Regions from separate parts of the Vallitalea guaymasensis genome, predicted to be linked through region 2. Evidence: riboswitches for the same ligand, from Rfam matches in the RefSeq annotation. Region 2 holds a riboswitch; each other region holds the start of a gene.
The links. Region 2 has a riboswitch for cobalamin ahead of HYG85_RS14430 (ABC transporter substrate-binding protein). Riboswitches for the same ligand answer to the same signal wherever they lie in the genome.
Positions count from the first base shown of each region.

Region 1: it holds a riboswitch for cobalamin, as region 2 does, so the genes downstream of both, HYG85_RS04005 (ABC transporter substrate-binding protein) here and HYG85_RS14430 (ABC transporter substrate-binding protein) in region 2, are expected to answer to the same signal.
Region 3: it holds a riboswitch for cobalamin, as region 2 does, so the genes downstream of both, HYG85_RS16010 (ABC transporter substrate-binding protein) here and HYG85_RS14430 (ABC transporter substrate-binding protein) in region 2, are expected to answer to the same signal.

Region 1 covers NZ_CP058561.1:890,438-898,591, reverse strand. Annotated here, with positions in the region: gene HYG85_RS04020 (GTP pyrophosphokinase) at 44-1,573, shown strand; gene HYG85_RS04015 (C47 family peptidase) at 2,027-3,130, shown strand; gene HYG85_RS04010 (hypothetical protein) at 3,137-3,460, shown strand; cobalamin riboswitch at 3,545-3,688, shown strand; gene HYG85_RS04005 (ABC transporter substrate-binding protein) at 3,893-5,542, shown strand; gene HYG85_RS04000 (ABC transporter permease) at 5,542-6,480, shown strand; gene HYG85_RS03995 (ABC transporter permease) at 6,482-7,291, shown strand; gene HYG85_RS03990 (ABC transporter ATP-binding protein) at 7,278-8,154, shown strand, end outside.
Region 2 covers NZ_CP058561.1:3,337,426-3,345,579, forward strand. Annotated here, with positions in the region: gene HYG85_RS14405 (hypothetical protein) at 153-395, shown strand; gene HYG85_RS14410 (MarR family winged helix-turn-helix transcriptional regulator) at 593-1,018, shown strand; gene HYG85_RS14415 (transporter substrate-binding domain-containing protein) at 1,039-1,839, shown strand; gene HYG85_RS14420 (amino acid ABC transporter permease) at 1,849-2,634, shown strand; gene HYG85_RS14425 (amino acid ABC transporter ATP-binding protein) at 2,606-3,340, shown strand; cobalamin riboswitch at 3,586-3,819, shown strand; gene HYG85_RS14430 (ABC transporter substrate-binding protein) at 4,216-5,304, shown strand; gene HYG85_RS14435 (FecCD family ABC transporter permease) at 5,297-6,286, shown strand; gene HYG85_RS14440 (ABC transporter ATP-binding protein) at 6,313-7,098, shown strand; gene bchH (magnesium chelatase subunit H) at 7,306-8,154, shown strand, end outside.
Region 3 covers NZ_CP058561.1:3,721,082-3,729,235, forward strand. Annotated here, with positions in the region: gene HYG85_RS16000 (carbohydrate-binding protein) at 9-794, opposite strand; gene HYG85_RS16005 (replication-associated recombination protein A) at 1,043-2,368, shown strand; cobalamin riboswitch at 2,793-2,965, shown strand; gene HYG85_RS16010 (ABC transporter substrate-binding protein) at 3,119-4,183, shown strand; gene HYG85_RS16015 (FecCD family ABC transporter permease) at 4,296-5,333, shown strand; gene HYG85_RS16020 (ABC transporter ATP-binding protein) at 5,366-6,142, shown strand; gene HYG85_RS16025 (hypothetical protein) at 6,277-6,864, shown strand; gene HYG85_RS16030 (hypothetical protein) at 6,942-7,130, opposite strand; gene HYG85_RS24605 (S8 family peptidase) at 7,300-8,154, shown strand, end outside.

The sequences.
Region 1 (8,154 bases), 2.4 Mb from region 2:
TTTACAAGAAAATAGATACACTTCGTGATGCATAGGAGGAATTATGGAATTAAAGCTATTTGGATTTATACATGATGTGACGAATTATTTAGAAGATAAAGCAGATGATTTGGAAATAGCATCAAATGAAATAAAAGTTTTTCTAAAAGAATTATTAGAGGTAAGTACCGATGGTTACTTGAACATCAATAGAAGAGTAAAATCAGTTCCTAGTTTAAAAGAAAAGATTATCAGAAATAATTCCTATAAGGAATATGATTCCCCAGAAGAATTTATATCCAATTTATCTGACTTGATTGGTATAAGAATAGAGTGCAGATTCATTGAAGACGAATATAAAATATATGAAATATTGAAGAGATGTTTTAGTATGTGCCACTCAGATGGATATTACTATAACTCCCTTAACAAAAACATTAGACTGGAACTGGATGGACCACAGCCCCAAAAACAAAAAAATGGTTTTGAAATATATAGGATAGATGGGGTCTATGAATATGATGATGAATTATTTAATTTTGAACTTCAAATAAAATCCCTTGTTAATGTGTTTTGGGGGGAAATAGAACACAAGATAATATATAAAAACAATAATTACACCATATGGGACAGTTTTTTCAAAGATATCATGGGGTCCATAAACGAAAATCTTTCTATGATAGATAAGCAATTACATATTATTGATGATCAATTTAAACAACTAAATACAATCAGTCCATCAGTTAGAAAAAATCAAATTGAAACTACTCTTGCAAAAATGATTTATGATATCTTTTCAATAAAGATAAAGAGTAGCATTGGTTTTATTGTGGATTTTAGAAAATCATGTGATACCATTATGAAATATATCTTCAGGTCCAATCATGCAGAAAACTTGGACGATTATAATAAGACACTGGTAAAAACATTTTCAAGACTCAATGATATAAGTGAGAATGAGATTGATTTTACTCATGAGATAGTATTTGAAAGAGAAATAGAATTAGAAGATGAATTCTCTAGAGTTATGGGAGAAACTATCATTGCTTCAATTAATAGTGATTTTCAATGGAATATCTTCTTTAGAGTATTATTTGAAATAGAGCTTGGTAATAATGTTGAGGATTTTGAAACATTCATCCAATTTATAAAGGAGAGGTTCAGTAAAAATAGAAGTCTATCAAAACTATATGTGTTATTTGAAGATAAACAAGCAGAGGAAATGATAGAGGATTTACTAGAAACCATTGTATATACTTTTAAGAAGATTGATTCCATAAAGTTCATTTACGATACAAGCATAGAGGAGATAAATCATACACTAAGGTATATAGTTGGACTTATATGTAAAAACATTCAAAACTATGAGGATTGGTTAGAATATAAAGAAATATATCTGGAATATTTTCAGGTTAAGATTCTATCCATATTTGATTATAAAATTGAAATGTCAAAAGTAAAGAGATTCTTGAAAAAAGCTAAGACGGAATCAAGTATAATAGGAATTAGTGAAGATATCTTAGGATATACCCATGAATTAGAATCACTATCTTTAATAGAAGCGGATAAAGCCTTGAAACTTTTCAAGTTATAACATGATAGAAATGTATAGTATAACATATTCTTATCTCAATAAAACGCCCTGATGGGCGTTTTTTAATATCTAATAATAAAAATCCACCATTTAGGTAAGTATTACTTATTTTAATATTGAAAATTATTACATATTTAAAATATGTATAATTAAATTATAATATTAAAGTTAGTACTATATTTAACATTAAAATGTATATTAATAATAGTATTTATACTAAAAATATTAAAAATAATACATTATTAACACAAATCTACAAATTATTTAAAAAATTAATTGTATAATGTATTAATGAAAGGGGTGATAGAAGATAAATGTAAAATGACATTTCTAGATACATTCAAGTTACAAGAATCAACATAAATTATGTTCACATATATATTAAGTTGAAATGTAACCGGCAACAAGTAGGTTATATTATAAAGTAATAATTAGAATAGGGAGGAAGAATGAATGAAAAAAATTTTAAGTCTATTATTAGCAGCATGTCTAGTTATATCTACTACAATAGTTAGTAATGCAAGTGATTTGGGTGTATATCTTTTAACTAAGGAGTGCCCTCAGAATATACATAATTATGTTAATAATAATATTAACAATTTCCTAAACTCTAAATCCAATGAAGGTGAAATTAGTTTAGAAGATATTACAATAGGACAGGTATTCAGTATAGAAAAAGAAAATGTATCCGATCTTGATGTGTTTTATTTTCCTGTATTTCAAAAAGGACATCTTAAATATACATTTAGAGTGTATGAAGTAGATGGAAATATTACAGGTATATTATCTCCTTATTTAGTAAAGGAACTTTTAAGTGTTAGTGGTAAAACAACAACAAATAGTCCTGCAAGATTAGCTATGAATAATGGAAATGTAGTAACAGTAATTAACGATAAGATTACTACAATTAAAAAGGACCCTCTAGGTAGAAGGGTTAACAATTACTCAATAAATAATGAAAACTATAGTAATATTACAGTAAACATAAATGAAAAAAATGATAAAAATATTATTAAAGGTTTACATACTTCAAAAAGACAATTATTCTCTTTGGATAGTGTATCTTCTAATAATCTATCTCTTGATTTAGCTGAGACTCAAGGGCAACAATCATGGTGTTCAGCTTTTGCTGGAGCTGCAATAATTAGATACAAGACTCATACTAATGTATTCGCAAAAGATATAATGAAATATTATCATCCAAATAGTGAAAAATTAGAAGACGAGTATATCACTAACTATCAACTTATCAGATATGCACAGAGGAAAGGTCTTTACCCAAGAAGGAGATCATATACATTATCACTTAGTTCAGTTGTATCACAAATAGACAACTCTCAGCCAATGTATATAGGATGCCAAGGAAGAGGAGATTACGAAGGAGCTAGACATGCATTAGTGCTTAGAGGTTATGATAAAACTAACAACACTTATTCAATATGGAATCCTTGGTATAAATACTATGAAACAATGCCAATGGATACAAAAGTATATACAGTAGATCCTTCAGCAAGTTTTAAGTGGGATACTACAATATATGATTGGAGCAAATTATAGATCCTAATGAATAATAAAGTAAAAGGTAAAAGTAAAATTGTTAAAAAACCATATGTAATGTATGACAGCAACCTATATGGTATATCTACAGAATTGCCAAAATCATATCCATATAATAATATGCTGGAATCAATAACATATGTAGGAACAATTAGTGAAACAATTAATAGTTGTGAAATGCCAACACAAAATTTTCAAGCAAATAAAGATGGATATAAGAATGCAAAAGTTTATGTAGATGAAGATGAGAGTAGAATCTATCTAAGATTCAACGAAGGTCTTGAAAATGATGAATTGGTAAGATTTGATAAAGATAATAAAGCAATATAGAATAGATAATTTATTAATAACTATTGTGTTCTTTGATTTTTGAAGGTATAATGTTAGTGACATACAAAGTAAGAAAATTAAAATTGAATATAAATATATTAAGGTGCCTTAGCAATAAGGAGAATAGGAAAGTCAGTTAAAGTCTGACACGGACCCACCACTGTAAGTAGTAATGATGTTATGTTTTATACTACGAGTCAGGAGACCTGCCTTAATATTGTTAGATTAGTCGAAAGGGGATAAAATTCGTACTTATCATTTTAGTTGCTTTTATAAATGGGTTAAAGGCTCTTAACGTTTGTTAAGGGCTTTTTTTATTAAAAGAATTAAATTGTTTTATATCCTCTTTCACCAAATTGTTTTAATGTGGAGTCTCTATATTAGGATAAGGAGTCCCATATAAAATATAAAAATAAGGAAGAGGAGAAAACAATGAAAAAAAGAGCAGTATTAGTAACTTTTTTGGTTCTCATTATGATGATTACAGGATGTAAGAATAATCAAGACATAAAGGCGGACCAAAATCTACAAGAAGAACAAAAATCAGGATCAGCAAATGTAGATAATGGTGCAGAAGATAACACAGATTCAGTGAAGCCGGTGAATGAAGAAGTGTTAATTGACCAATCCAAAGAGATTGTACTAGCAGGAACAAGGAATATTGCACCTGGAGAAAAAGATGCCTATTACTGTAGTTCTGCATTGATGGTATGGGAACCACTTATTACAAAAGGTTCAGATTATGGTCCTAAGCCAAAACTTGCAGCAAGTTATTCTGCAAACGAAGATTATACTGTATGGACATTCAAGTTAAGAGAAGATGTCAAGTTCCATGATGGAGAAGTGTTTAATGCAGATGCTGTCATTGCTAATTTTGATAGAATGAAACTAGGGAAAAAGTCTTCAAGTTTTTATGGGATGGATATTAACAGAACATATCCAGGGCTGCTTGAAGTGAATAAAAAAGATGATTATACAATAGAATTAGTCTTTGAAAATCCTTTGCCAACATTGGATTATTCAATGACTGATTTTGGTAGTGCTATGTTCAGCCCTAATAATTTTGATGAGGAAGGTAATTTCAATGGTTTTCCTATGGGAACTGGACCTTTCAAATTAACTGAAAATGTTCTTGATGAGTATTGTGTAATCGAGAAAAACAATGATTATTATGGTGAAAAAGCATTAGCTGAAAGAATTAAAATAAAAGTTATCCCATCACCTGATACACGATTTGCTGCATTAAAAGCAGAAGAGGTAATGGGTGTTATCGATCTTGGGGCTATTCAGCCTGTGATGGCTATGGAATTAATAAAAGACAATCGATTTGGCATATCACACACACCAAGTACAATTACCCATTACATACTTTTGAATGGTAACAAAGAGCCTTTTAATGATCTAAGGTTAAGACAGGCAGTCAGTTTATTAATTGATAGACAATTGATTATTGATAGTTTTTATGCAGGTTTAGGTGAACCTACAGTAAATGTACTTAATGCATGTACTCCTTTCTATAAAGAATTTGATATTGAACATGATGTTGAAAAGGCAAAAAAATTGGCAAAAGAAGTCCTTGGTGATGAAAGAGTGAAGGTTTCTTTCGTTTTAAGACAAGGTGAGCTGGATAGATACCCAAACAAAGAAGAAGCTCAGTTATTGCAGTCTCAACTTAGTGAACTGGGAATAGATGCTGAGATTACAATTCTTGAAAGTTCAGCATGGAATGATGTGGTTAAGGCTGGTGATTTTGATATCAGCTTAAAGATAAAAGGATTATCCAGTGCTGAGCCAAACACTCTGTTTAAAACTATGATGAAAACTGACAATGGATTAAATAAAAGATGGAATTTTGGCTATTCCAATAAAACAGTAGATACATTAATAACTGATGTTGAAAACGAAACAGATATGGATAAGCGTAAGGAAATATATAAAAAGATTCAAGGGTATTCAGTCAATGAATTTCCAGCTGTTCCATATTTTAATGATGTGAACTTAATTGCTTACAACAAAAAAATTGAAGGCTACGAAGCTATGTATTACGGCGTATCTCTTGAAAAGACAAAATGGGCTGAGTAATGGGTAGCTATATATTAAAGAAGATGCTAAATGTGATTCCTGTACTTATAGGTATCACATTAGCAGCTTTTCTACTAGGTGTATTGTCTCCAGGAGATCCTGCATATATTTCTCTTACAAGGGATGGTATAACAGAACCTAGTGATGAGGAAATAGAAGAGAAACAACATGAGCTTGGTTTGGATTTACCTGTACATAAACAATATTTTAATTGGTTAAAAAAAGTGATTAAACTTGATTTTGGACAAAGTATATATACTGGGGAATCCATTGGAGAAGAATTAGCGAGGAGATTACCTATTACTCTTAAGCTTGCAATGTATGGTTTTATACTTACAAGTATGTTTGGTATATTGATAGGTGTCATCATGACATTATTTAGAGGCAGTTTTATAGATAGTTCTTTAAGATTCTTTTGTACACTTATATCATCTATACCAAATTTTTGGCTTGCAATAATTCTTATTACCATATTTGCTGAGACATTACAAATTTTGCCAACAAGTGGTTATGAATCAGAGAAATCATTGATTTTACCTTCAATTGTTGTATCCCTTACAAGTATTGGTTTTATTGCAAGGCTTACAAGAGCCAGTTTTCTGAAAGTATTATCAAAAGAATTTATTGTACTTGCAAATGCTAAAGGGCTTAGAAGTTATACTATAGGAATCATCCATATATTTAAAAATGGAATTATACCAGTTTCTACTTATCTAGGCTTATATTTTGCAGCTATTCTAGGTGGTTCAAGTATTGTTGAAAGTATTTTTGCCCTTCCAGGAATAGGCAGTTATGCTATTGAATCCATCTATGCAAGGGACTACTATGTTATTCAGGCATATGTCATATTGACAGGAACCACCTATATACTCGTGAACTTAGGTCTTGACTTATTATATTTTGCTATAAATCCTAAAATAAAAGAAAGTGAGTGCTAATATGAAAATAAAAATACCTCTAAGTGTTTTGATACTGATTATTTTATTGAGTATATTAGCACCAATAATTGCTCCATACGACCCCTTGGCAGTAGATATGAAATCAAAATTGGAACCACCAAGCCAGACACATCTGCTGGGTACAGATTCTCTGGGGAGAGATACCTTTAGTAGAGTATTGTATGGTGGAAGACAATCCCTTTTACTGGCATTGATTGCAACCATATTATCTATGTGTCTTGGTATAATCATTGGCGCATTAGCAGGATATTATGGTGGTGCATTAGATTCATTCATTACATCTGTTTCAAATATATTCATGGGATTACCAGGGACAAGTATTATGATTGCTCTAGTAGGTATACTTGGACCATCCATGAGAAGTTTGATTATAGCCATTGTGGTCAATTCATGGGTATCATTTTCAAGGCTTATAAGAGTAGAAGTCATGAATGTTAAGAATGAGTACTTTATTGATAATCTCAAGAATATAGGAGGGTCTGATTCACTGATTATCTTAAAGCACATTTTGCCTAATATATCTGATAGCTTGATTATTGTTTTTGTATCAAAGATAGGCGGGGTTGTGTTAGGGGTTGCCGCTCTTAGCTATTTAGGATTAGGTCTAAGTCCCCCACAACCTGATTGGGCTATTATGATTAATGATGCAAGACCATATTTTAGAAGTCATTTACAACTGGTTTTAGCACCAGGGTTTTGTATTATAGCGTTTGTATGGTCAGTACATAGTATAGGTGACGGCATCAGAGATAGAATGGATGTAGGAGGACTTAGGAATGAAGACTTCTAATATTGATATAACTAATCTTAGTGTTACCTTTGATACTAAATATGGAAAAGTACAAGGTGTTGATGATGTAAGCATCACTTTTCCCAAGGATGTTGTGACAGGAATAATTGGTGAAACAGGAAGTGGCAAATCATTACTAGGTATGTCCATACTACGCTTATTGTCCAATGAGGCAATTGTTACAGGACAGTGTTTTTATAATGGACAAGATCATATGAAACTATCAAAGGCACAAATAAAAAAAATACGAGGTAGTCAGATCGGGTTTATTCCTCAAAATCCAGATTTATCACTAAACCCCATATTGACCATTCAAAGACAGCTCATAGAATCCTTGTTGACCCATACCAACATAAGTAAACAAGAGGCAAAGGAAAAAGTCAGATCATACTTAAAACAATTTGGCTTCAAGGATATTGATAAGATAATGAAATCCTATCCCTTTCAGCTTAGTGGAGGCATGAATCAGAGGATACTATGTATCATAGGTATTATCTGCAATCCTGATTTTGTTATTGCTGATGAACCTACAAAAGGTCTTGATGCCAAACTTAGAAAAATAGTCTATGAAAACCTTATAAAAGTAAAGAAGAATTATACATCAAGTATGATTATCATAACCCATGACTTGTATTTTGCAGGAAAATTTTGTGATGAAATCGTTGTTATGTATAAAGGGCAGGTTGTTGAAATGGGATATAGCAAAGATGTGATTAACAATCCAAGACACCCCTATACAAAAGGATTGATAGGTTCAACAATTAGAAAAGGCATGGTACCAATTAATCCCCCAGATAGCAAGGAAAATACGTCCAAGTGTAAATTTTATACTAGATGTAACCAACGTAATACCAAATGTATAG
Region 2 (8,154 bases):
AATAATATTTTTACATACTCAGTTTCTTAATTCTATAGAAATTCATAATGAATAAAATGTATATAATAGCCCCAATATGGATAACTTGATAATGAGATATATTTATTATTAAGGCTGAAAGGTTATTAAAAAAAATAAAGGAAGGGAAAAGTATGAAAACTATTATTGGAATTAAAGTAAGCAATCGACTAGAAGAAGTTGACAGGATGCAGGATATTCTTACAGAACAAGGCAGTATTATCAATACCAGATTAGGATTACATCAAGGAAACACCTCCAAAGAAGGTATTATCCTGTTAGAGTTAACTGAAGAAACTGAAAGTAAGTGTAGTGAATTAGAGGACTCATTAAAATCAATAGAAGGTATTGAAGTTAGTAAAATGACTTTTTCATAAAAAATAGTATTAAAGGATATAAATAATTAGACAAAAGGTGCAAAATTAATTTTTGTATCTTTTTAATTGCATTAAAATAAATCCGAACTTTTTACTTGACATTACTTGGATATCCAAGTATAATTTGAATAAACTTGGACATCCAAGTAATTTTATAAATGACATAAGATGAATTATTCTTGAAAGGAAGTGATATCTTGAAGGCTGATAATACATTATATTTAATTGGAAAGGTTAGAGTCTTGATTAATCAATTTATTATCTCAGAGTTAAAGAAGAAAGGGATAAATGGAATTGTACCTTCTCATGGTAATATAATCCTATCACTTTTAAAAAATAAAAGTTTAACTATGAGTGAACTAGCAGATAAGATTGGCAAAGATCCATCTACGATAACAACACTAGTTAAAAAATTAAATGATTTTGGGTATACCCAGATGATAAAAGACGAGGAAGACAAGAGAGTCAACAGAGTATCATTAACCTCTAAGGGGAAAGAATTAGAGGAAGCATTTATTATTATATCTGAAGAAATACATAATAAGCAATATAATAATATTAGTGACAACGAGAAAGAAGTTTTTAGACAGGTACTAAATAAGATGATAGACAATTTTAGTTAAACCAAAAGGAGGTTTATTCTATGAAAAGAATACTTATGATACTATCCTTAGTATTGCTTAGTGGATTAATATTATCAGGTTGTAAATCTAAATCAAATAAGGACAATACATTGACTATAGGAATGGAACTGGCATATCCACCTTTTGAAACAAAAGATGAAGAAGGTAATCCAACAGGTGTAAGTGTTGACCTGGCAAAAGCATTAGGTGAATACTTGGACAGACCTGTAGAAATTGAAAATATCAACTGGGATGGATTAATACCATCATTACAGACGGGAAAAGTAGACGCGGTAATATCTTCAATGACTATAACTGAAAAACGTGGAGAGGTAATTGATTTTTCAGACCCTTATGCCCATTCCTACCTTGGTTTATTAGTTAATAAGAACTCTAATATAAATGATATCCAGGACCTGAATCAAGAAGGTAAAATAATTGATGTGAAGAAAGGCACAACAGGGTATCTGTATGCAACAGAGAATCTTACAAAAGCAAAGATAAATGGACTTTCATCAGAGAATGCATGTGTAATTGAAGTAACACAAGGTAAAGCAGATGCTTTCATATATGATCAGCTTACCATATATCGCCAAAGTAAACTGAATGAAGAAACAACAGAAGCAATATTGATACCATTTCAAGATAGTGAAAGCTGGGGAATAGGAGTAAAGAAAGGCAATACGAAATTACTTGATAAGATAAATGACTTTATAAAAGAATTTAAAGATAATAATGGATTCAATGAAATTACTGAAAAATATCTAAAAGAGGAAAAGGAAACATTTGATGAGCTTGGTTTTCCTTGGTTCTTTGATTAAGGTGAAAATATGAGACGAACAGATGATAAAAAAGTAACAGTTCTTAATAAAGTCATTAGTGCTGCATTAGTCATAGTAATTATAATATTTTTTATGTGGGTGTCCATAAAGGCAATTGATCTGAAACTTGATTTTACAACATTATTAGAATATAAGCAGAGACTATGGCAGGGTTTTTGTATGACTATAATAATATCTATAGGAAGTTTATTACTTAGCTTGCTAATAGGCTCGATTACTGCCATAGGGCAGAATTCTAGGATCTTGACAATTAGCTATCTATGTAAAATATATATACAGATTATTAGAGGAACCCCACTGCTTGTTCAAATATATTTCTTCTATTATATCATCGGTACTGCATGGGGTGTTGATAACAGATATATAGCAGGAATAATCATCTTATCAATATTTGAAGGAGCTTATATCTCAGAGATTATTAGAGGTGGTCTAGAAAGTATAGACAGTCAGCAATATGAGATATCAAAAGCTATTGGACTTACACCAAGAAAAACATTTCGATTTGTGACTTTTCCCATATTGATGTCACGAATATTACCAGCATTGACAGGACAATTTGCCTCTATTATAAAAGATTCATCCCTATTATCTGTAATAGCCTTAATTGAACTGACACAAACCATACAAGAAATATCTGCAGTCAATTTTAGAATGTTTGAGAATTATATATTTGTGGGAGCGTTGTATTTTATACTTACCTTTGCAGTGTCCATGTTATCCAGAATGTTTGAGAGGAGGTACAAACATGAATATAGAGCTAAAAAATATCTGTAAAAATTTTGGTGATAGTATTGTGTTGCAAGATATTAACTATGAAGATGATATTAATTCTATTGCAATCATTGGTCCGTCTGGCGGAGGGAAATCAACTCTACTCCGAATAATTGGAGGACTACTTACTCCAAGCTCTGGTGAAATGTACATTGATGGTAAAAAAATAAATTTCGATGAAAAGTCACTTGTTATGCTCCGTAGAAACATTGGGTTTGTATTCCAGTCCAAAGGATTGTTTGAGCATTTGACAGCTATGGAAAATGTTATACTTCCTCTAATACATACTTTTGGTATAAACAAACCTGATGCAGTCCAAACAGCAGGTAAACTATTTGATAGATTTGGATTATCTAGGGAAAAGGATAAATATCCTTCACAACTATCTGGTGGACAGCAGCAAAGGATATCAATAGCTAGATCGGTGGCTATTAAACCCAAATTACTGTTATTGGATGAGCCTACGTCTGCCCTAGACCCTGAGTATACTGGTGAGGTTCTAGACATGCTTAATGAATTTCAAAATGATGGATTGGATTCAATAATAGTTACTCATGAAATGGGTTTTGCCAAGAATTCATGTGATAAGATTATTTTTTTAGCAGAGAATACAATTTTAGAAAGTGGTAAAAGTAGCAAAATTTTTAGGGAGCCTAAAACTAAGCAGTTAATAAGATTTTTGGATAAGATTTTAGAGTGGAAAGTTTAGAATTTAAACTATTTCCTATAAAAATTTTGAGTATGTAAGTCAGAAAAAATATTTTGTTCTGACGTGGTTTTTGCAAAATAGTATAGGTATATGTTGCTTTTAATTCCCATGGATATAATCACAAAATATTTTTTCTTCTAAATTGGCATGACTATTGGCTATTTTATAGTTTGTTGGATGAAAATGGTGAAACTTTAATTAATATAATATTGACATATTATGATTTATGTTTTAAACTAGAAAAAAATTGAATAATTGGAGTAGGTGGCAATTTTTATTGCATAATAGGGAATCAGGTGCAAAACCTGAACGGTCACGCCGCTGTAATGTGGAGTAGTTTTACATTAACCCACTGTATTAGTGATAGAAGTTACTTTTTTAAAAATAATCATAATAAGAAGTAATTTTTGATAATATGGGAAGGGGGAGAATTACAAGGAAACTAAGTCAGAAAACCTGCCGGTCTCTAAAACACTTTCACTTATACGAAGTGAAAACTCTGCGAGTGACGGAGGGTGTGGAATACTTAATATAATCTTGTGATTAGATATTTGCTGTATTAGGTAGGCAGGTTTTCCCTTATTTATGCTATAGAGACATTACATAATGTTTTATTGTGGAAAATATTTTGATATACATACAAACTAAGTATTTAAAGTGCTTGAGTAGGTGTGTGTAATATAGGGAATGGTAGCCAAATTATAGCAGATTGGAAATATAGATTTGTATTGATGATTTTCATGCTTTTTAACTTGCAGAAGTTAAGGGGCATTTTTTATTGCAGTAATTTAACATGTGTATTCACACTGCAGTTAAAAATAATCCAATTATATTCTAAAACAAATAAAATTGATGTTGTATGGAGGAAAAAAAGGATGAATAAAAAACTAGCAGTCATATTTACTTTAATAGGATGTATGATCATTTTAAGTTTTACAGGGTGTAGTAATGATAAGAAAACAGAAAAGATGCCAAAAGAAATGGATAAAAAAATGTCAGAAGGTATGGATAAGAAGATGCCAAAAGGTATGGGTGAAGGTAAAATGCCATCTATGGGTGGTGCTGTAGTTACTGTATCAGAAGGCGAAGGCTATCCAGTTACTATTACTGATATGTACGGTAATGAAGTAACTCTAGAGAAGAAACCAGAAAAAATAGCAGCAATATCAGGTACTTTCCTAGGCTTATTATATGATTTAGGAGGTAAATCAATCTGTACATCTGAGACTGGTGGCGGTGCTCCTGTAGATCCAAAGGATATAGAGGGATTACCAGTAATAGGTAAAGTTTATAAGCCAGATATTGAAAAAATTGTTGCATTACAACCAGAATTGGTAATAGCCCAATTTGGTTTACAGAATGGAGTTATTCCAGTTCTAGAACAAAGTAAAATAAAAACTTTGGCTTTACATATGAGAACATATGAAGATGTTATTGACAATATTAGAGCAATGGGACGTATTATCGATGAACCAAATAAGGCGGAAGAAGTTATCGCAGACATGGAAAAGGAAAAGAAAGCTTTAGTTGATAAGGTACCAGAGGAATCAAAAAAAGTGGTTATACTATATGCTACATCAAAAGATGTTTCAGTAAAATTACCTAAGAGTATTGCTGGAAATGTAGCAGATATATTGAAACTTGAAAATATAGCAGCAGGTTGTGCGCCAGAAGGAATGGGTGGAGAAACTACACCTTTCAGTATGGAATATATAATAGAAAAAGACCCAGATGTAATTTTAGTAACAAGTATGTTAAGTTCTGATGAAGATGCAAAAAAAGTTATTAGTGAAAAATTAGGGAAAGATCAAGTATGGAAAGAATTAAGAGCTGTAAAAGAAGGAAATATAGTTTATCTACCACAAAAATACTTCTTATACAATGCAGGTTGTGACTTTGTTGATGCCATTGAGTATATGGCAAAAGGTGTATATCCTGAAGTATTTGGTGGTTTAGATGAATAAAACCATTTCAAAAGACAGTAATAAAATAGCATTTATTATAGCATTTGGAATTTTATTGATAATAGCTTTTCTATTAAGCAACGCCAAGGGAAGCATGAATGTGTCTATGAAAAGAATATTAGAAGTAATTATTAACAATGATGGTTCAGCTGAAAGGTTGGTAATATGGAACATCAGATTACCAAGAACTATAGTAGCAGGATTAGTTGGAGTTAATCTAGCTTTGTCTGGGTGTATATTGCAAGGGGTTATGCGAAACCCCTTGGCTGACCCAGGTATTATTGGTATATCATCAGGGGCTGGACTTGCAGGGATAATCATATTGATATTATTTCCAAAGTATCAGATGCTGGTTCCACCATTTGCGTTTGTTGGTGCAATGGGAGCAGCGATAATGATATATGTATTATCTTGGAAAGGTGGTATACAACCAATAAGAGTCATACTTGCAGGTGTTGCAGTATCAACCTTATTAGGAGCAGGTATATCTGCATTGATGGTATTCTTCAGCGACAGAGTACATGGTGCATTAATGTTTATGAACGGTGGATTATCTGCTAGAAGCTGGCCTGAGTTGTGGACAATTTTACCCTATACGATTATAGGATTGATTATACTTTCTTTTATGTCGGAAAAGCTTAATATACTTATTTTAGGTGATGATATTGCAAGAGGTGTAGGGCTCAATGTTGAATTAGTTCGTTTCGGGTTGACGGCAGTCGCGGCTATGTTGGCTGCCAGTGCAGTATCAGTAGTTGGTTTATTAGGATTTGTGGGACTTATTATTCCCCATAGTGTCAGACTTATGGTTGGTAATGATTATAAGTACTTGATTCCTGGTTCATCATTACTTGGAGCAGCAGTTGTTATGTTGAGTGATACTTTTGCTCGTACTGTATTAAGTCCTGTAGAAATACCAGTTGGAATTGTTATGGCAATCTTAGGAGTACCGTTTTTTCTATATTTGTTAAGAAAAGATTAAAATACATATAGATGAGAGTTGGTTATATGGAAGAGATACTAAGAGCTGAGAATATATCAGTTAAATATAAAGAGAACCAAGTTATAAAAGATCTGAATCTAAATATAGGAAAGGGCAAAATCTATTCAATAATAGGTCCTAATGGTTCAGGTAAAACAACCTTATTGAGAACATTATCAAGGAATATCAAGCCTAATAAGGGCAAAATTTTTTTAGATGGAAAAAATATATCTGGTATCAAAAGTAAGCAGATAGCTAGGAAAATGGCTGTTTTATCTCAGATACATGGTAGTAATACAGATGTGACAGTAAGAAATCTAGTAGTATATGGGAGATATGCTTACAAAGAGTGGTGGAAGGGAGATAGTGAACAAGATAACGATATAGTTGACTGGGCTCTGGAAACTACTAACATGAAGGATTTTGCTAATAAGAAGATGTGTAATCTGTCTGGTGGTGAGAAGCAGAGAGCGTGGATTGCAATGGCTATTGCTCAGAAACCAGAGATATTATTATTGGATGAACCTACAACTTTTTTGGATATAAGTCATCAGTTGGAGGTATTGGAGTTAGTTGAGAGTCTTAATAAAGAAAATGGTATTACTATACTTATGGTATTGCATGATATTAATCTTGCGGCTAAATATTCGGATGAATTGATTGTCATTAAAGATGGAGATGTTTATTTGAAAGGGGAACCTTGGGATATAGTAAGTGAGGAGAATCTTAAGGATGTTTTTAATATTAATGGGGATATAACAGAAGATAAAGAGAGTGGGAAGCCGGTGTTTTTTCCTAGGTTAGTAAGGTAGCTATGTGGCTATAGTATTGTTGGAGGGACAGTCAGGGTAACGTGTTATAATCACTTGCCTTACCCTGAGAAGCGGTCGGTCTGCGTGATTATAACACGTTACCCTTCTGTCTTCAGATAGGTAGTATGAGAATTAAGGGCTTTGTTGTGCAGAAATAGGCGAGTGCTTATATGTAGTTAATTAAATTTATGGAGAGAGGGAATTGGTGTGAAGGTAACTGTGATTTCGGTTTCTACATCGGTGATAACAGGATTGATTAAGGTACAAGAGGATATTAATAGAAGGTTTAATGATGTGTTGGAGTTACGATTGTTTTATGCATCTAGGGCATTAGAGGATAGTAAGCTTGAGGTTATGGAGAGTGATATTGTTGATTCGGATGTCACTTTTGTAGATTTGATGGGAAGTCCTAAGAAGGTTGTAGGGGCTGTAATGAGAGGATTAGGGAAGTGTAAGGGGAATATAATTCCTATAGGTGGAGCAGGTAGAAATTTCCTGCGACTTGGAGAATTGACTTCTAGTGATATGGGGATGAGTAAAAAGAGTAGTAAAAAGTCTAGGAAACCTATGGATATGAGTAAGATGCAAAAGATGGCTGATATGGCGGAAAAAATGGGTAAATTGATTCCTGTTGGGAAGCCAAGGGATATGAGAAATTTTGTTCAGATAGGTAAATATTTTCAGAATGCTACTATTTTACAATTAACTAATATGATGTATCTGTTGTTAAGAGATTATGGGAAAGTGAAAGGGATTCCCAAACCTCAAGAATCTGAGAAGTTACCTGACATTGGTTTATGTGATCCTGAGACGAAAATGTATTTTGATGATTATAAGGAATATGCTGATATCCATGGGTTTAATAGTAATAAGCCTACAGTGGCTTTATTATTTTATGGACACACTTATCCAAATGATACTTCAACTTGTGTTGCAAAAATAGCGGAGCAAATTAGACCATTCGCTAATGTATTGCCAATAGCTTTTTCCAAGACTAAGACAGATAATCAAGACTTATTGAAAGAATGGTTATTATATGGGATAGGTAGAAAAGTT
Region 3 (8,154 bases), 380 kb from region 2:
CATTAGATTTAATTGATATTATATAATCTATAATTTAGTTCGAAATTATTGTCCCAATAGGTAACACCATTAACAGCGTAACCAATACAGAATTCAAAATCTCCTTCTACATCAATTATAGTTGTCCAATTTTCAATGCCATTAGCATTTGTATTTTTATAAGAAGCTAAACTCTCTTTATAACTTTGCCAGTTATCATTAGAATATCGTACTTTTACGGTTTTATCATAGCCTAGATTCTTTAAACATATGTTTAATGAATGTTTATTTCCACTAAGACACCAAATATTATCTAATGTTAAAACACTTTTAGATAATACGATAGGTGAATAATATGAATCTTTACCTCTTTCAATAAAATAATCATTCCCATTATTATTATCCCAATATGTATTACCGCCTACTTCATATTTTACAGCAAACTTGCAGTTGCATTTAGTATATCTGCAACCCATAAAACGTTGGTTAGGTGTTCTGTATCTCCAGACTTCTGAGCCATCGGATAAGGTTTTAACATATACTGCTGGTTGATCATACCAATCATTACCGTTATAAGTATAGTGTACTGAAACATTTTTACTTACCCCTAAATCCTTGATATAAATGATTCCAGTTGAATAATAGACATTACCAATCATCATATCACCGCTAACGGAACCTGTCTCTAATTTTGCTGAGTACAACTGTACATTATCATTGGTCGTTTGAGCTGAAATACTAAGGCTTCCAACATTAAATGCCAAAATAAAACAAATCATACAAGTTAATAAGTTTCTAAAATACTTTCTTTTCATATTAATTCCTCCTATTATTCTTTGATATATGATAGTATACGCCAATATTTTTAAATGTCAATAAACAATTTGAATATTTAATTAATTTATAAAATTAAAATTAATGGTTAAGATAATAAACAAAATAGTTAGTGTTTAAAACTTAGTCCTGTATGTTATAATGAATAAATAGATATCGTAATAAATTGATTCTAATAGAAGATAGTATAATAAAATTATGATTAGTATAGATGACAGAGGAGATAGATATGGATTTATTTGATATGATGAGAGAGAAAACTCTAGAAACTGAATCCCCATTAGCGGCTAGACTACGACCAACGTCTATAGAAGAAGTAGTTGGGCAAGAGCATATAATAGGAAAAGGTAAATTATTATATAGAGCGATAAAAGCAGACAAACTAGGGTCACTTATTTTTTATGGACCACCTGGAACAGGGAAAACCACCCTTGCAAAAGTTATAGCAAACACCACAAAAGCTGAATTCGTTCAATTGAACGCAACTATATCTGGAAAGAAAGACATTGAAAAAGTAGTAAATGAAGCTAAGAACAGACTTGGTATGACGCTGGGAAGCACTATCCTGTTCATTGATGAGATTCATAGATTCAATAAAGCACAGCAGGACGCCCTTCTGCCATATGTTGAAGATGGTACCGTAACACTTATCGGTGCTACTACAGAGAATCCTTATTTTGAGGTAAACAGTGCGCTAGTATCCAGGTCTAGAGTCTTTGAACTAAAGCCTTTGGAAAACAAAGATATTCGAAAGCTCATAATGAGAGCCATTGAGGATAAAGAAAAAGGATTAGGCACTTTTAATGCCAAGATCAATGAAGAAGCCATAGAGTTCTTGTCCGATAGAGCCAATGGAGATGCAAGAGCCGCTCTTAATGCCATTGAACTAGGGGTTCTTACCACTGAACCAGATGAAGATGGAATAATCAACATAGATATAGATGTAGCATCTGAATGTATACAAAAAAGAGTTATCAATTATGATAAAAACGGAGATAATCATTATGATACCATATCAGCTTTCATAAAAAGTATGAGAGGTTCAGATCCAAATGCAGCAGTCTATTATCTTGCTAGAATGATTTATGCAGGAGAAGATCCCAAATTCATAGCGCGAAGAATCGTTATATGTGCTGCCGAGGATGTAGGAAATGCTGATCCTATGGCGATACAAGTTGCAATGGCTGCCGCTGATGCAGTTAATTTCATAGGTATGCCTGAAGGTAGGATAATATTATCCCAGGCAGCTACTTATGTTGCATGCGCCCCAAAAAGCAATGCTGCCTACGTAGCTATTGATAAAGCATTGGAAGATGTGAAAAGAATTCAGATTACCACAATACCATCTTATCTCAAAGACAGCCATTATAGTGGTGCAAAAAAACTAGGTCACGGAACAGGATATAAATATGCCCATGACTATGAAAATCACTACGTAGAACAACAATATTTACCAGATGAACTTGTTGATGAGATATATTATAACCCTACCGAACAAGGGTATGAAAAGAAAATTGTAGAGCATTTCAACAATATAAAGGGGAAGGTTAAATAGTTTTAGTACATTTTTAAAAAAAACATTTATAGCCGTTAGTTATGTTAATTAGAAAAAAAGTGTTTTGTGATTATATTGTAGATGCTAGGAAGCAAAATAGTATATGTATATGTGGAGTTGTGAGGCAGGACGCCGAACCCAGCTTTAATCTGACAGCCCTACTGGACTGTCAGGAATAATAATGGACTCGATGTCCATTATTATTCGTTGAGCTCAGGACGAGCAAGTAGCTGGCGTAACATATACATATACTATTTTGCAATAACCAAGTCAGAACAAAACACTATTTCTGACTTACTTGCAATATAATCTAATCTAGATAAAAAATGGAAAACTTAAATAACTAGTTTTATCTTGACATATTTATATTAAAGTATATAATAAAACTATCTTTGGATATATTTATATATAACATAAGATACTAAAATTTAATAGATGAAAAGGTACTCGTTGAGTTAAAAGGGAAAGTGGTTAAATGCCACTGCAGCCCCCGCTACTGTAAATGGTATGAAATCTAAAATGTCATTGGGAAACTGAGAAGACTAGAGAGTAAGTTAAGCCATAAGCCAGGAGACCTGCCTTTTTATAAGTTTTAAGCTTTCGGTGGGAGAGTGTAGATTCACATATTTATTTGTAATCTGACTGTGCCTTAGCACAGTTTTTTGTTGCTTATAAATGGAAAATGCTACATGAGTATACCGAGTGTCAATCACTTTTCTTATTAAAGAAGATATTATGGAGGTTTAAAGGATGAAAAAATTATTAAAGCTGTTACTGACAACTATGTTAATTTCAGTACTCGTTTTTAGTTTAGCTGCTTGTGGCGGCAAGAAGACACCAAAGGATGATACATACAATCAAGAGAATCAAGTAGAAAAAGATGATACATCAAAGACTGATGAAGACAAAGATACTAATGAAGATAAGGATACTAATGATAAGAAAGATGAAACCACTAGTAATGAAGAGGAAAAAGATACTAGTAGCGAATCAGATATATATCCATTAACAATAACAGATAAGTATGGTAAGGAAATAACAATTGAAAAAGAACCAAAAACTGTAGTTTCAATTTCACCAGAATTTACAGAAACAATATTTGCTCTAGGAGCAGGAGACAAAATAATTGGTAGAACAGATTTTTGTGACTATCCAAGTGAAGTAGCGAATATAGAATCAATTGGTGGTTTACAAGAATTTAATATTGAGAAAATAGTAGACCTTAATCCTGATATTGTAGTTACATCTGCTCATGTAAAAGATGATGCTGTAGCTAAGTTACAAGAACAAGGTATCACTGTTTTATCACTTTCTTGGAATGAAAGCTTTGAAGGAATATACGGTTATATAAGTACACTTGGTGAAGTTATTAATAAAAAACAAGAAGCAAATGAATTAGTAACTAGTATGAAAGATAAAGTAGGAGAAATCCAAAAAGCAATAGAAGGAAAAGAAAAACCAACAACATATTTTGTAGTAGGATATGGAGAAGGTGGAGATTTTACAGCTACTGGAGATACCTTCTTAAGTGAAGCCATGGCTTTGGCTGGAGCTGACAATATAGCGAAAGATGCTACAGGTTGGGCATATAGTATTGAGCAGATAGTTGATAAAGACCCTGAGATTGTCATATGTTCAGATAAGTATGATTCTAAAACTACGTTAGAATCATTAGAAGGATATAAGGATTTAACTGCTGTCAAAGAAGGAAAATTATACGAAATTGATGAAAATCTATTCTTTAGACAAGGACCTAGAATAGTTGATGGATTGACTAATTTAGTTAAGATAATTCATCCAGATGCTATTAAATAATGTAAATAGATTAGAATTATAGTATACTTTAAGTAAGTCTATGTTAAATATAAGCATAGACTTACTGTGTTATAAATAGAAATGACATACTAAAGTAAAGCAGGTTAAGACTATGAAGATATTTAGAAAAAGTAATATTATAATAAGTTTATTAGTACTTATAGCAGTAATTATTATTGCATGTGGATTTGGTTCTGTCAGAATAGATTTTGTTGACAGCAGCAAAATATTATTAAGTAAAATTCCATTAATAAATGATTTGATTTCCCTTGATGGTATTAAGGAATCACATATAAAAATAATAGCTGACTTAAGGTTGCCTAGAATAATACTTGCATTATTTACTGGAGGAGCATTAGCTGTAGTTGGATGTTCTTTTCAAGGAGTTTTCAAGAATCCTATGGCAGACCCTTTTGTACTAGGTATCTCCTCAGGTGCTGCACTAGGTGCAACAATTGGACTTATATTCAATTTTAATAAAACTATTTTTGGTTTTACTGGAGTGAGTATGTTCGCATTTATTGGTGCCATGCTTACAGTTCTACTAGTACTGAGAATATCAGCGATTGGCAAAAAACTTCCTACTACAACATTATTGCTGGCAGGTATATCACTTAATTACTTATTATCAGCCCTTATGTCTTTGATGATGTTATTGAACAGGGATAAATTAGAAAGAGTATATCTATGGACCTTAGGAAGCTTCAGTACATCAAGCTGGAAAGAAGTAGCCATTATAGCACCTTGTGTAATTATATGTTCTATTATCTTGATGGTGTTTTCAAAAGAGTTGAATCTTATGTTATTAGGGGATGAAACTGCTGGGAGTCTAGGAATTGATGTAAACAGAACTAAGAAGATAATATTGGGGATATCATCAATAATGGTGGCTGTTGTTGTTTCGGCTAGTGGAATCATAGGATTTGTTGGACTTATCATACCTCATATAATAAGAATGATTAATGGTCCTGACCATAAAAAACTGATACCGTTAGCAATGCTCATAGGAGCAATTTTCATGATAATATGTGATACCATTGCTAGAACCATTATATCACCAGCTGAACTATCCGTAGGTATCATTACCTCATTATTCGGAGTTCCATTTTTCTTATTTTTATTATACCAAAACAAAAAAAGAATCATCTAAATCAGTAACATATTACAGAAGGAATGAACAATATGAATAGTATAGTTAGTACAAAAAAATTAAATTTCAACTATGGGGAAAAAACTATTTTAAAAGATTTGTCTATCAACATGGAAAAAGGTCTGTTCTATAGTATTATCGGACCTAATGGTTCTGGAAAGACTACTTTGTTGAAGTTATTGGCAGGTATATTGCCCTCTAATAAAAATACAGTCTATATAAAAAATGATGATATCCATGTCATCAAACAAAAAGAAATGGCTAAAAGATTATCAGTGGTACCACAAATAACGGATATGCAGTATGAATTCTCTGTTTTTGATATTGTCATGATGGGTAGGACTCCATATACTTCCAGATTCCAGAAGAACACTGAAGAAGATATAAAAATAGTTAATGATGCAATGAAAGAAACTGGAGTCATAGAATTGAAAGATAAGAAAATCACTCAGCTTAGTGGTGGAGAATTGCAAAGAGTCATTCTTGCTAGAGCTATAGCCCAAGAAACAGATATCATGTTGTTAGATGAACCCATATCCCATTTGGATATCGGATACCAATATGAAATAAGTGAGTTGGTTCATAATCTATGCAAGAAAAAAGGAATTACGGTTATAAATATTGTTCATGACTTAAATATAGCTATGAGGTATAGCGATAAGATATTGATGTTGAAAAATGGTCAAGTGTATAGATATGGTGATCCAGAGGATGTAATAACCAAGGAAACTGTTAAAGATGTATATTCTATAGATGTGGAGTTAATAAATCATCCCATTTTAACTGATAAAAAAGTAATAATTAAGTAATATTTTAATATGTACTTGCATATATATATTTATTGTGGCAATATAGTTATATAAGATAAGCTATCAATTAATTTGTAATTGATAGAAAATTATAATTAAATTTTTATATGTATATAAGAAAGGATATATGCAAGATGTCAGATAGTAGATTTGAAAATGTTTTACGTCTAGAATACCCACTATTTGAAAAAGCACTGAATGATAATCTAACTAGAGATTACGTAGGAGAAATATTAAAACTATATGAAGATTTAAAAACAGAAGCCTGTAGATTCGAGACAAAAATCTATAAGGTATATTTAGATTTTGCTGTAGCTATTAACGCAGTCTATAAGTATCTTTTGGTGAATGAAGTAGAAAAAGATGAAGCACTTAGAATAATGTCAGAATTTTGTATAAATACAATAAATAAGTCTTTGGATAGACTGAGTTTTATACAATTAGCATTTCACTATTCTACTAACAAAGCATATCTTAAACTTATTACAATAAGTTCAATTATAACGTTGGAAAGTCTTAAGTTGGCGAATGAATTAAAAGAACATGATATGGATGAAGAATTAAGTAAAAGCATGGAAGAATGCAGTGTAGCAGATTATTTCAACTATTATGGGGTAGAAGAATTAATGGAAACAGTTGAAGTAGTTGAAAATTCATTTGATATGTTCTTAGATAAAAATGTTAATCACAATAAAGGAAAAGAAGTAGTTATTAGAATATGATAAAAACAATTCTTAAGGGGCTGTTCGTTGAATGAAACAGCCCTTTCTTAATAAAGTTCTCTTATAGGTACATGATGTCACTTGTTTTTTCTTATCCTCAATATGATTCCAATAAAAACTGATAACACACAAGTAGAAGCTATACAGAAAACTATTATTTCACCACTATTCTCTCCGTTGGTTAATGCATAATATATAGCGATACCATAGAAACCCAACAAGATGATTATTACTGCAAAAATGAGTACTCTTTTTAAATTAGTCATATGTTCACCTCTAACGACTTAACATTTGTATATGGATTAGTATATTTGAAATGATTCAGTATGTCAAATAATATCGAATCAGAAAAAAATCTCAAAGAGCAAAAAAATATACAATAAATCTAGGTAACTGTCATAAATTAGAATAAGAGAGTTTTATTGGGGTGAGAGAATGGATAATAATCAAAAAGTCGATGATAGATTGAATCTAGCTGTTGATCTGACAAGTGCAGAGAGACAATATACCACTAATCTGAATGTGGGCTACGACGAAGAGGCTAATACTTGGGAACTAATTGTAAAATACAATGGTAATATTGGGGATATTCCTACAATAATAGCTTTGACAGAAGATATTGAACAGCTGACAATGGATTATGCTATAGTCACGATCAAACAAGAAAATATAGATCAATTTGCTTCCTTTCCAGAGATTGAGTATGTAGAAAAACCTAGCAGTCTATATTTTAATCTTGATACCAGTCTTAGAGATGCATGTATCACATCAGTCCAAAATGTTTTTCCACGTTTAAAAGGTAATGGCGTTTTATTAGGGATAATTGATTCTGGTATAGATTATTCCCATCCTGATTTTAGAAATGAAGATGGAACAACTCGTATAGTAACCTTATGGGATCAATCTATACAAGGTAGCCCACCTGAAGGATTTAGTGCAGGGACTGAATATACTGCTGAGCAAATAAACGAGGCACTTAGTAAGAATAATAGATTTGAAATGCTTGAAGTAGTTCCTTCTGATGATTTCTTAGGTCATGGAACCCATGTAGCAGGTATAGCAGGAGGAAATGGCAGAGCAAGTAACGGACAATTCATTGGAGTAGCACCTGAAGCAGAATATATCATTGTCAAGTTGGGCAGGAGAGGTCAGGAATCATTTCCAAGTACAACTGAAATTATGAGGGCATTGGTTTATGTAACAAGAAAAGCTGAAGAATTAGGAAAACCAATATCTATCAATCTGAGTTTTGGAAATAATTATGGTCCTCATGATGGTAAATCCTTATTT